4 regions of the Pseudarthrobacter sp. NS4 genome follow, and region 4 is predicted to be linked to each of the others. Evidence: predicted binding sites of a transcription regulator. Region 4 holds the regulator's gene; each other region holds the start of a gene.
What was found. Region 4 encodes Rex, which represses fermentation and respiration genes when NADH is low (regulators of the CRP and FNR family bind a similar motif). Its sites were predicted from a motif close to CTTGTGAANNNNTTCACAAG; they were not measured.

Region 1 (3,153 bases), 1.5 Mb from region 4:
TCCTGGCTGCGTGGTCAGAAAAGGCAGGCACCCCGGAGATGCAGCTCCGGGGCGCCTGGGTTGCCGGGACCTGGCACCGGCCTCAGGCAAGCAGGGGCAAAAGTCCTACTTGGTCTCGCCTTCCTTGGCGAGGACGTAGTTGTACACAGCGTCCTCGCCGGCTCCACCATCCGTGCGGGGTTTGGGGTCCAGCATCAGTTCAGGCTTGACGGCCGAGGCGATGTCGTCTGCGTTGTGCGGGTCACCCGGGAAGTAGAGCTGCTGGGTGACGGGCTGGTAGCCGGGTGCCGACACCTTGATGTGGATGTGGGCCGGACGCCAGGCGTGCCAGCCGGCCGCCTCAATGAGCTGACCGCAGGCGCCGTCCGTGGGGATCTGGTACGGCGCCGGGCGCATGGTGTTGATTTCGAAACGGCCTTCGTCGTCGGCCTTGACCGTGGCCCGGAAGAGCCACTCCGGCAGGCCCGGGGCGTACTGCGAGTAGAAGCCGGCGGCGTCCGCGTGCCAGATCTCCACCTGCGCACCCTGGAGGGCATTGCCGTTGGTGTCCGTGAACTGGCCGGTGAAGCGCAGGGGGGTGCCCTCTTCCCCGTCGCGCATGAGGACAGTGGCCGGCGTCGCAAGCTCCGGAGAGCCGGGTACGTAGTACGGGCCCTCGATGGTGCCCCTCGTGCCGGGACGGTCCTGGGAGTTGACGTCTTCCACCGTGTGCTCCAGCCACACGTCCAGGAACAGCGGCCACTCGCCGTCGGTGCCTACCTTGATCAGCCACGCCTTCAGCGCGTTGTATTCCTCGTAGGTGACCTGGTGCTCAACGACGATGTCATTGGCGGCCTTGATGAGCGCCCCGGCCAGCAGGCTCACGCGCTCCTTGGGCACCGTCAGTTCCGAGAGCTTACCGGAAGCGGCGAAGCGCTCGGTGGCCTTCGATCCGGCTTCAACGGCAGTGCCCTCTTTCTCGTTCCGGGTATCCAGCTGGGTCTCAGTCATGGCGGTCTCCACCTTCGTCGTTGAAATTGGGGCCAGGAAGGTCTCCTGTACCCGCCGCGGGACGCTGGCACAGGAGAACCTGCCGTCCGTGGCGTCGCGTGATGTCTGTCTCATCGTAGGTCCGAAGATAATGACGAAACAAATATTGATAAGGCTGGTTTCTAGTCATTATTGGGACATAAAAGCACCCTTGGTCGACCCTAGGTGTTTGCCGGATGTGAGACCAGTCACGAGGGGGAAGAATTGCCTCTAACGTCCACCGCCGGCATCGCCAGCCAGGACCTCCCGCCCTTCCGTCCAGCAATCTCCAATGAGGGAGCACGCCATGACCGAGAACCTGATCCATGCCCGCGAGGTCCTTGCCGACGCCGTGATAGACGACCGTGAGAACGGCATCATCCGGGCCAAGCGCGAAATCTTCACCGACCAGGAGATCTTCGAGCTCGAGATGAAGCACATCTTCGAAGGCAACTGGGTGTACCTGGCCCATGAGTCCCAGATCCCCAACGTGGGTGACTACTTCACCACTTACATCGGCCGCACCCCGGTGATGATCACCCGGGACAAGGACGAGAAGCTCAACTGCATCGTCAACGCCTGTTCGCACCGCGGCGCCATGCTGTGCCGCCGCAAGACGGACAACCGCACCACCTTCACCTGCCCGTTCCACGGCTGGACGTTCAAGAACTCCGGCGAGCTGCTGAAGGTCAAGGACTCCCGGAACGCCGGCTACCCCGAGACCTTCAACAAGGAAGGCTCGCACGACCTCACCAAGGTGGCCCGCTTCGAGTCCTACCGCGGCTTCCTGTTCGGCTCGCTGAAGGCTGACGTGCTTCCGCTCGAGGAGCACCTGGGCGACGCCACCAAGGTGATCGACTCGATCGTTGACCAGTCACCCGACGGCCTGGAGGTGCTGCGCGGTTCCTCCACCTACACCTACGACGGCAACTGGAAAGTCCAGGCGGAGAACGGCGCCGACGGCTACCACGTCACGGCCGTGCACTGGAACTACGCCGCCACCACCGCCCGCCGCAGCGCCGGTGACTCCGCCAACACGACCAAGGCCATGGACGCCGGCAAATGGGGCAAGGTCAAGGGGGGCTTCTACTCCTACGACCACGGGCACCTGCTGCTGTGGCAGGAATGGACCAACCCCGAGGACCGCCCGCTCTGGGACCGCCGCGAGGAACTGGTCCAGAAGTACGGCGAGGAGATGGCCAACTTCATGATCAACATCTCGCGCAACCTGTGCCTGTACCCGAACGTGTACATCATGGACCAGTTCTCCTCGCAGATCCGCCACTTCCGGCCGATTTCCGCGGACCAGACCGAGGTGACGATCTACTGCATCGCTCCCAAGGGCGAGTCCCAGGAGAACCGCTCCAAGCGCATCCGGCAGTACGAGGACTTCTTCAACGCCACCGGCATGGCCACGCCGGACGATTTGGAGGAATTCCGCTCCTGCAACAAGACCTACTGGGCCACCAGCGCCCCGTGGAACGACATGACCCGCGGCTCCACCCACGAGATCGCCGGTCCGGACGAGCAGGCCCAGGCCCTGGGCATGACCAGGGTCATCGCCTCCGGCGTGCGCACCGAAGACGAAGGGCTCTACCCCATCCAGCACGGGTACTGGAAGGAAGTCATGGACCGTGCCCTGGCGGAGGAAGAGGAGCGTTCCGCGCCGGACTGTGTCCCCGTCTCCGCCTGACAGAGCCCACCGGAACCAGAGAGAGCGCAGAACCCATGACCAACCTGACCCAAACCGCCCCGGTCCTCAAGGCCGCGGAGGAGATTGCAACCCTCGAAACCGTCCGGGCGTTCCTTTACCGGGAAGCCCGTCTGCTGGACGACCGCCAGTTCGATGAGTGGCTCGAGTGCTACCACCCCGACTCCGAATTCTGGATGCCGGCCTGGGACGTGGATGACCAGCTGACGCAGGACCCGCAGAACGAGATCTCCCTTATCTACTACGACAACCGCGGCGGCATCGAGGACCGGGTGTTCCGGATCAAGACCGACCGGTCTTCGGCCACCTCCCTCCCCGAGCCGCGCACGGGGCACAACATCACGGACGTTGAGGTTTTGGCGAACGACTGCGGCCGGGTCGAGGTGCGCTTCAACTGGTTCACGCTCTACTTCCGCTACAACACGACGGACACG
Region 2 (3,153 bases), 1.8 Mb from region 4:
CGATTTCCTTGTGTTGCCGTACAGCGGAAAGGGATCGGGGGTGTTCAGGGCCACAAGCGCCGTTGTTTTCGCCGGAGCCGCTTACGCTGTTCCCTTGGCGATCTGAAGCAGTGCCCTGCCCAGTTCAGGCTGGCTGTAGACGAACCCGGTATCCAGCAGCTTTTGGGGCTGGACCCACCGGCTCTTGAGCACCAGCTCTGTTTCGGTGCGGATCAGGACTGCCCCTGCACGAAGCAGCCAGGCAGGGGTGGGAACACCGAAGCGTGCCCCGTAAGCGCGTCGCACCAGCCGCATCAGCTCGCGGTTACTCACCACATCGGGCGATGCCACGTTGACGGGCCCGGTGATGTCCGTCCGTGCATGCAGGAACCGGGCGCACCGGTACAGGTCCTCCACGTGCACCCAGCTGAACTTCTGCGTACCCTTGCCCATGGACCCGCCAAGCCCGAGCCGCGCGAGGTTGGCGAAGGGCCGCAGCGCGCCTCCTCCCCGGCCCAGCACAATGGCTATCCGGAGCGGAACCTTACGTGTCTTTGGCGTGACGGCAGCCTCCAGCTCCGCCTCCCAGGCGCGGGCTACCTCTACCGAAAATCCAGTCCCCAATTCACCGTCAGTCTCTGTTTGCGGGGAGTCCCGGGCGTCCCGGTAGATCGTGCCTGTGCTGGCGTTCAACCAGGTCGACGGCGGTTGCGGGCATTGCGCGATGGCCCGGCCGAGTGCCGCCGTTGTGGAGACCCTGGACCCAAGGATGGCCGCCTTGTTCCGCGCGCTGTAGCGGCAGGACACGGACCGTCCGGCAAGGTTGATGGCAAGGTCGCTGCCGTTGAGCACCTGGATGATGGCGGCGTCGTCGTCCCATGATGCCGACGTTGTCCCGGTGGCACCTTTGCTCCCGGTGGTGGGCGCCCGGCCGATGGTGTGGACAGTCCAGCCGTCCTGCTCAAAGCGGGTGCGGAGGTACTTGCCGATGAACCCGGAAGCCCCGGCGAGCACGACTGTCTTGGACCTGGCCATTCTTCTCCTGCGGTGGTTTGTTGCTGTCCGGGGGCTATGCACGGATACTCCGGCTGAGCCTGAGGATATCGTCCAGGGCCTTGCCGGCTCCCGGGACGCGCGCCAGCGAGAGCACTTTGGCAATCAGCGGAACAGCCCCGTCCACAAGCTTCCTGGTGCGCTGCTGCCCCTCGGAGGTGTCGTAGACCCAGAACAGCGTCACGCCCATGTAGCCGAGCCACAAAAGTTCGGGAAGTTCGCCGCGGAGTCTTTTTGGTGCCTGCGGCCGCGCGCCATCCACCGCCGACCGGAAGATGTTGAGGGAAGCTTCCCGGGCCGGTGCGGAACGCGCAGCGAAGGGGTTCACCGGGGACGTGGGGCGGATGGCCGTGGTGAGGAAGTCGGCCCCGAAGCGATGGTACGGCGCCATGGCATCCAGGCCGGCGTGGAGGGTAGCGCGGAGCCTGCTGGTGAGATCGGTGGCACTTTCCAGGGCGGCCCTTGCCCTTGCCGCATGCTCTTCCTGGACCTGCAGGTACAGTTCCTGGACCAGATCGTCCTTGGAAGCGAAATAGTAGTAGGCGTTACCCACTGAGATGCCCGCCTCGGCAGCGATAGCGCGCATGGTGGTCTTTGCGAAGCCCACCTCGCGGAACATCCTCAGCGCCACATCTGCCACACGTTGCCGTGTCTGCTCGCCTTTTGCCGCCATGGTTCCCTTTTTTGAACGTGTTCAAAAAGTATTCCACACATTTCAACATGTTCAGTTTCTGTTGTTGCCTGCAATGATGCTGCCCGTCGTGCTGCGGACCCTGCCGCTGGTGGGAGAATGGTCCGACAGTGCTAATACAGCCGGTCTCCTGCACAGCTCCGGGACCGCGCGAACCACTTTGAACGGACTCCTTCATGTCATCTTCCTCAGGCCGGAACGCCCTGCCCGAAACCAGCCCCACCGGAACCGCTGCCAGGTTTGCCTCCATCGGGTCCCCGTACTTCGGCATCATGCTGGCGGTCATGGCGGTGGTTCTGATCCTGTCCAACATCGGGGCGTCCAAGGGCGTGGTCCTGGGGCCCATCGTTACGGACGGCGGCTTCTTCCTCTTTCCGCTGGCGTACATCCTTGGTGACGTGATCAGCGAGGTGTACGGCTTCAAAGTGGCGCGCAAGGCCATCCTGACCACGTTCGCGCTGTCGGTCTTCGCCTCTCTCTGCTACTGGGTGATCATTGCCCTCCCGGGCTTCGATGATGAATTCGGGACATCCAAACAGGCAGCCCTTGAGGGGGCCCTGGGCCCGGTGCCGCAGATCGTGCTGGCCTCGCTCCTGGCATTCCTGGCCGGGCAGACCATCAACTCGTGGATCCTGGTGAGGATGAAGGCCCGTTCCGGGGAAAGGTCCCTGTGGGCCCGCTTGATGGGGTCCACGGGTGCCGGCGAGTTCGTGGATACGCTGATCTTCTGCAGCATCGCCGCGTCCGTCATCGGCATTACGGATTTCGGAACCTTCGTGAACTACGTGGTGGTTGGCTTTGTGTACAAGACCCTGGTGGAGTTCATCCTGGTCCCGGTGACGTCCCTGGTGATCGGCTGGATCAAGAAGCGGGAGCCGAGCTACGGCACGGCGACCAGCTAGTTGTACCCGTTTCGACGGTTCCCTACGAAGACGACGTCCCGCGACGCCGTGTGGGCAGGGAACCGTCGAAATGGAGACTGGTGCGATCACCACTGGGCACCCCGGTTCGGAGCCCGAAGCACCCGGTACTTGAATTCGGCCTCGTCAAACAGGTCTTTCCATTCCAGGCGGATAAAGGTCCAGCCATCCTCCGTGAGTGCTTTTCGCGCCGGCGTTCCTCAAACAGGACCTCGTTGGTGGGGTGGTAGTCGAAATACTTGGACCTGCCGTCATATTCAAGGGCCACCTTGCGCTTCGGCCACGCGAAGTCCAACCGGTGGCGGCCGATTTGAGTGCGAACCTCGAATTGCGGAACGGGAAGCTCAAGTTTGAACCTTACAAGTAGCTCCCTGGTCAGGGTTTCGCCGGGGGATTCCGCCAGGGGATCCGCAGCAGACAGGACACGGCGCAGGGTTCTGGCTCCGCGCCGGCCGTCGAGGGCTGCAGCCCTGTGCTCCAGGAAATCCCGGTCCGCGCCCAGGCGAAGTG
Region 3 (3,153 bases), 960 kb from region 4:
ACATCCCCCGATGCGTAGCCGGCGCGGGCGTGTTCAACCAGCCGGAGGGCTTCCTTGTGATTGGCCTTGGCGACGTCGAGGGCGTGTTCCAGGGTGGTGTCGTGCTGGAGCGTCGAATCTTTATCCATGCCACCAGTGTGGTCCCGTTTCCCGGCTGATTCCAGAGAATCAGCCGGGAAATCATAGACCGGCGGCACGGGACTAGACGGCGATTGCCGCCAGGGCCGCGGCGGTTTCCTTTGCGGGGAACGACGGCGGGTTCACGCCGGCCATCTCCTCCATGACGCGGACCACCTGGCAGCTGTAGCCAAACTCGTTGTCGTACCAGACGTAGAGGACCAAGTTCTTCTCGTTGGAGATCGTGGCCAGGCCGTCCACAATGCCGGCGCGCCGGGAACCGACGAAGTCGGTGGATACCACCTCGGGTGAGTCGATGTAGTCGATCTGCTTGCGCAGGTCCGAGTGCAGCGACATCTCCCGCAGGTAGTTATTGACCTCGTCCTTGGTGGTCCCGCTTTCCAGGCTCAGGTTCAGGATGGCCAGGGAAACATCCGGGGTGGGGACGCGGATGGAACTGCCGGTGAGCTTACCCAGCAGCTCGGGCAGGGCCTTGGCAACGGCCTTGGCAGCGCCGGTTTCGGTGATCACCATGTTCAGTGCCGCGGAGCGGCCGCGGCGGTCGCCCTTGTGGAAGTTGTCGATCAGGTTCTGGTCATTGGTGAAGGAGTGGACGGTTTCCACGTGTCCGTGGACCACGCCGAACTTGTCGTTGATGGCCTTCAGCACCGGGGTGATGGCGTTGGTGGTGCATGATGCCGCGGACACGATCTGGTCGGTGTCTTCGATGGTGCCGTGGTTGATGCCGTGGACGATGTTCTTCAGGTTGCCCTTGCCCGGAGCGGTCAGGAGGACGCGCGCGACACCCTTGCTCTGCAGGTGCTGGGACAGTCCTTCGGCGTCACGCCAGCGGCCGGTGTTGTCCACCACCAGGGCGTTGTTGATGCAATAAGCGGTGTAGTCGATGGTGGCGGGGTTGTCCGAGTAGATGACCTGGATCTCAACGCCGTTGGCAGTGATGGTGTTGGCTTCCTCGTTCACCCTAATGGTGCCTTCGAAGGAACCGTGGACCGAATCGCGGCGCAGGAGGCTGGCGCGCTTGGACAGGTCGTTATCGGAGCCGCGTCGGACCACGATGGCGCGCAGGCGCAGGCCGTGGCCGCCGCCGGCCTTTTCGATCAGGAGGCGGGCCAGGAGCCGGCCGATCCGGCCGAAGCCGTAGAGCACCACGTCGGTGCTGGTGCGGTCATCGCCGCCATGCTTTCCCACTACATCGGCCAGTTCCGCCCGGAGGAATTCCTCCAGGGTGGCGCCATTGCCCTCTTCCTTGAACTTCTGGTTCAGCCGGGCGATGTCGATCGCTGCCGCGCCGAGCTCCAGCTGCGCCAGGGTGTTCAGCAGCGGGGCTGTTTCCTCCAGGAGCAGTTCGTCCTTGCTCATGCGGCGCGCGAAGCGGTGCGCCTTCAGGATGTTCATGGTGGACTTATTGATCAAACTCCGGCCATGGATGCTGGTGACCACGTTGTTTTCGCGGTACAGCCGGCCGATCACCGGAATCATGGCCTCGGCGAGGGCCTCCCGGCCCATCCACGTATCAAGACAAGAATCTGACGTCTGGCTCACAGAAATACCTTCCTCGGTTCAGCCGCATACGTCGTCGTACGCGGATGTCGGCCACCTGATGATGTCCAGGGGCACCGCGCCTGCAGGGGTCGGCCCCCAGGCGCCTGGATCGCGTGCAAAGAAAAACCGCCGGCTGCGAACGCAACTCCGGCGGAAGAACTCCCGCGTCCGGATCCATTCTAAGTTGGCTGGCCTCCGGAAGACGGCCCCAGCTGAGTGAAATCACTCACAGGGACCTTTGTTACTTCATATTTGTCAGTCAGTTGTGGATGGCCGAATAGACATTGAGGCTGGCGGAGAACACCACCCATGAAAAATACGGGAGCACCAGCAGTCCGGCGGCCGTGCTTACCGGCCCGAACCGCAGGACGAGGAGGACCAGGACAACTGCCAGTGCCCCGATCACCGCGAGGGCAATCCATAAAGCGGCCACCCCGAGCATTGGATACATTCCAAAGAACGTGAAGGGCCAGGCCAGGTTGAGCAGCAGTTGTGCCGCGTACATCCAGGCGAGGCGTCCTGCCAGCGCTCCCCTGCGCCAGACCAGCCAGGCGGCTACTGCGATGCCGCCGTACAGCGAGAGCCACGCCGTGCGGAACATCCATCCTGCCGGCATCCACGGCGCCTGGACGGAATCGGCAAACCAGCCGCCCCTGTTCAGGATGATCGGAACCGACGCCAGCATGCATAGGGCATAGGAGAGTGCCAGGAATCCGGCCAGGGCAACCACCTGCCGCTGTTTGCTCCGCACCGGTACGCGCAGATGTGCGGCCAACCCGGAGCGGGAGCGGTCATCAGGAATTGCAGGCACGCTACAGCATCTACACCATGGCTTCCAAAGGTCAAACCAGGCTCTTAATGATACGGACGGGACAGCCGATACGCCGGGTTCTGTGCCTCCCCTCCCGTTGCCGGAAAGGGAGCGGCGGCCATCCATCTACGAGTACCGTTGCCGGCACCCTCCAGCGGCCTACCCGGACACTCGGGCGGGCAGCCCTCAAACGTGTCCTGTCTGGCCTTGCTCCGGGTGGGGTTTACCTAGCCTTCCCGGTCACCCGGGAAGCTGGTGGTCTCTTACACCACCGTTTCACCCTTACCTGTTTCGTGCCGCTTTCAAACCGGCGCGACCCAGGCGGTCTGTTTTCTGTGGCACTGGCCTGCGGGTTACCCCGAGTGGGCGTTACCCACCACCCTGCCCTGTGGAGCCCGGACGTTCCTCGAGCCACTTGCGTGACGCGCGGCCGCCTGGCTGTCCCATCCGCATCCAGTCTACCGGCGCGGGGCGCCCTGCCTCACCGCCGGTAGGATCGGACGGTGCTGATTCTCCTTCCCCCTTCCGAAGGCAAGACACCGGCGGTCCGTGGATCCGCCGTCGACTGGCCTTCCCTGAGCTTCCCGCTGCTGAACACCTACCGCGCCAAGGTCCTGGATGCGCTGGGTACGGTAAGCGCCCATGAGGATGCCCTCGCTTTG
Region 4 (3,153 bases):
GCAGCAGCCCTACGGCCAGTCCCCTTACGCCCAGTACCCGTCGGAGCAGCCGCAGCCTTCGGGGAGCAACGGCGTCCCCCAGCTCGTCAACATTTCGTTCTGGCTGCTGATCGCCTCCGCTGCCATCTTCGTCATCTCGATGCTCACCGGCCTCACCACGCTGGACGATCCCATATTCCGCCAGGCCTTTGAGGACCAGATTGAGGGCAGCGGGGCGGGAGTCACGTACGAGGATATGAAGGGCGTCATTGCCGGCACCCTGGTGGTGTTCGCGATCATCGGACTGGCCCTCTACCTGCTGGTGGCCTTCTTTGTCCGCAAGGGCAAGAACTGGGCCCGCATCCTGGGCACCGTGTTCGCGGCGCTTTCTATTTTCGGCCTCTTTGGTCCGCCCAGCTTTGCCACAATCGGCACGCTGCTGGGAATAGCCGCCATCGTGCTGCTGTACCTCCCCGCGGCCGCTCCGTATTTCCGGAAGCAGCAGCCCTTCGCCAACCCCTATGGCGGCGGCATGGGCAACCCCTACGGCCGGTAAGCACAAGCACCACACCTGCGGGCGTGGGTCCCGGAACTGCCATGAAAGCTAGGCGGTCTGCCCCGGGGCCTGCGCCCGCTGTGCGTGGTAGGCCAGGATCTGCAGTTCGGTGGCCATATCCACCTTGCGAAGGTTAACGCCCTCCGGGACCTGGAGCATCACGGGGGCGAAGCTCAGGACGCTGTGCACGCCTGCCGCCACCACCCTGTCGCACACTTCCTGTGCCACGGCTGCCGGGAGCGCCAGTACCACCATGTTGGCTCCGGTGCGGTGGAGTACGGTTTCCAGGTCCGCTACGTCGCTGACCCGCAGCCACCCCACCTCATTGCCCACCACCATCTGGTCGGCATCAAAAATGGCCACGACGTCGAAGCCGCGCGATTCGAAGCCGCCGTACCGGGCCAGGGCCTTGCCCAGGTTGCCGGCACCAACGATTGCGACCTTCCAGTCATGGGTCAGTCCCAGGGCCGCGGCGATGTGGCGGCTGAGGTACTGCACTTCGTACCCCACTCCCCGGGTGCCGTAGGACCCTACGTGGGACAGGTCCTTGCGCAACGTGGATGAACTTACACCTGAGGCTTCCGCGAGGGACTCGGAGGAGACGCGCTCCACGCCTTCCGCGAGCAACGTATTGAGGGCACGGAGATAGAGGGTCAGCCGGGCCACCGCTGCGGGCGGTATCTGTTTGGCTGGGGTGCCCGTGGCGCCCGGAAGATCCGGGACAGCCTGGGGGGTTGAGTCCAGCGAAGTCACCAGCCCCTCCCTTGAGTCGCGTTGTGACTCCACTCTAGAGCCCCATCGCCGGTGCCAACAAAGCAGATGCCATCACCGGCAACCCTTCCCTTTTACTGCGCCAATTCTTTATTGGGACATGGCCCGCTGGAGTACGCGGTGCAGCCGTGCTTCGTCAATCTTCCAGAAATCGCGCTGCACCCCGTCCACCAGCACCACCGGAATTTCTTCGGCGTAGCGTTCACGAAGTTCCGGCTGGTGGTCTACAGGTTCTTCGGTCCATTCAAGCCCCAGCGCGGCTGTGACACGCCCCACCGCCTGGCGCGCTTCCTCGCAGAGGTGGCAGTCAGCTTTGGTAATGAGGACTACGCGCGGGGTTGCCATGACTTAACCGTATCCCCGTTCGGGGTGCCCGGCACGCCGACCGTTTCCTGCCAGTGAATTGACTAGACTCGAAACCATGCCCGAGGAGAAGTACGTCGCCGTAGTCACCAAGCCGGTTGCTGCGCCGCAGCCCGGCGAGGCGGCGTTCTTCGATGTGGACAATACCCTGATGCGCGGTGCCAGCCTCTTCCACGTGGCACGCAAAATGTACCAGCGCGGGGCTTTCACCATGGCCCAGGCTGCCGGCTTTGCCTGGAAGCAGTTCAAGTTCATGGCGCGGGGCGAGAACATCGACGACGTCCATGCCGTCCGCGACTCTGCCCTGCTGCTGGCCGCCGGCATCACGGTTGATGACATCAAGGCCCTGGGCGAGGAAGTCTACGACGAGATGATTGCGTCGCGGATCTGGCCTGGGGCCAAGGCCCTGGCGGAGCAGCACCTGCGGGTAGGGCGGCGCGTCTGGCTGGTAACGGCCACCCCCATCGAGGTGGCTACGGTCATCTCCACCCGGCTGGGTCTCACCGGAGCCCTGGGCACTGTGGGGGAAATTGCGGAAGGCATGTACACGGGGCGCCTCGTGGGCGACATCCTGCACGGTTCCGCCAAGGCTGTGGCGGTCCAGGGCATTGCCGACGCCGAGGACCTGGACCTCAAGCGCTGCTGGGCCTACAGCGATTCCTACAACGACATCCCGCTGCTCAGCCTGGTGGGCCACCCGGTGGCCATCAATCCCGACTCCCGGCTCCGCCGCCACGCCCGTGACAACAACTGGCCCGTGTACGACTTCCGTGCAGGCCGCCGCGCTGCAACATTCGGCCTCAAGGCCGCCACCGCCGGCGGCGCCGTCTACGGCCTCTGGAAAGGCTTCGCCCGCATCCGCGGCCCCCGCATCTAGGTAGCAGCAGATGTCGTTATGAGCCTTCATAACGACATCTGCTGCTACCTGGTTGGTGCCTGGACAGCAAAATGCCCGCCGCCTCGGAAGGCGACGGGCATTTCTACGCTGTTTGAAGTATCTCTACTTCTTATTGCGGCGCTGGTGACGGGTCTTGCGAAGCAGCTTGCGGTGCTTCTTCTTGGCCATACGCTTGCGACGCTTCTTGATAACTGAACCCACGAAAGTTCCTTACAAACTAGATGCAGTACCTGTCTGATGGAAATGGTTCGTGGACAGAGCTACGAACTGAACAACTGACAGATTCTTACAATGACGTAAAACGTTCCTTAACAGGGTACCGCTTATCGGGAGGAGCTACTGACCGCAGGGCTCCCACCGGCGAAAATACCGGGTGTTGCGCTGGAAAAGGGCCTCACGCGGTCTCAGTGTGGCCGTCTACAACAGCACCTTTGAGGTACTGCTCCACGGCGTTCTCCGGAACCCGGTACGAGCGGCCGAAGCGCACAGCAGGCATTTCACCTGAGTGGACCAGCCGGTACACGGTCATTTTGGAGACGCGCATGACCTGGGCTACTTCAGCCACGGTCAGGAACTTCGCGTTTGA

Region 1: a site for Rex is predicted at 1,205-1,224, ahead of benA (benzoate 1,2-dioxygenase large subunit). Genes of this name have one in related genera too.
Region 2: a site for Rex is predicted at 1,714-1,733, ahead of NXY83_RS03810 (queuosine precursor transporter). Genes of this name have one in related genera too.
Region 3: a site for Rex is predicted at 1,894-1,913, ahead of NXY83_RS11925 (glyceraldehyde-3-phosphate dehydrogenase). Genes of this name have one in related genera too.

Annotation. Positions count from the first base shown of each region.
Region 1 covers NZ_CP103288.1:1,945,801-1,948,953, forward strand. Annotated here, with positions in the region: gene catA (catechol 1,2-dioxygenase) at 106-990, opposite strand; gene benA (benzoate 1,2-dioxygenase large subunit) at 1,316-2,701, shown strand; gene benB (benzoate 1,2-dioxygenase small subunit) at 2,737-3,153, shown strand, end outside.
Region 2 covers NZ_CP103288.1:793,207-796,359, forward strand. Annotated here, with positions in the region: gene NXY83_RS03800 (TIGR01777 family oxidoreductase) at 82-1,014, opposite strand; gene NXY83_RS03805 (TetR/AcrR family transcriptional regulator) at 1,049-1,705, opposite strand; gene NXY83_RS03810 (queuosine precursor transporter) at 1,900-2,625, shown strand; gene NXY83_RS03815 (hypothetical protein) at 2,648-3,153, opposite strand, start outside.
Region 3 covers NZ_CP103288.1:2,525,348-2,528,500, forward strand. Annotated here, with positions in the region: gene NXY83_RS11920 (hypothetical protein) at 1-128, opposite strand, end outside; gene NXY83_RS11925 (glyceraldehyde-3-phosphate dehydrogenase) at 202-1,644, opposite strand; gene NXY83_RS11930 (TspO/MBR family protein) at 1,940-2,491, opposite strand; RNA gene rnpB (RNase P RNA component class A) at 2,545-2,937, opposite strand; gene NXY83_RS11940 (YaaA family protein) at 2,995-3,153, shown strand, end outside.
Region 4 covers NZ_CP103288.1:3,484,218-3,487,370, forward strand. Annotated here, with positions in the region: gene NXY83_RS16485 (hypothetical protein) at 1-535, shown strand, start outside; gene NXY83_RS16490 (redox-sensing transcriptional repressor Rex) at 584-1,288, opposite strand; gene NXY83_RS16495 (glutaredoxin family protein) at 1,397-1,651, opposite strand; gene NXY83_RS16500 (HAD family hydrolase) at 1,728-2,546, shown strand; gene NXY83_RS16505 (30S ribosomal protein bS22) at 2,670-2,768, opposite strand; gene NXY83_RS16510 (helix-turn-helix domain-containing protein) at 2,962-3,153, opposite strand, start outside.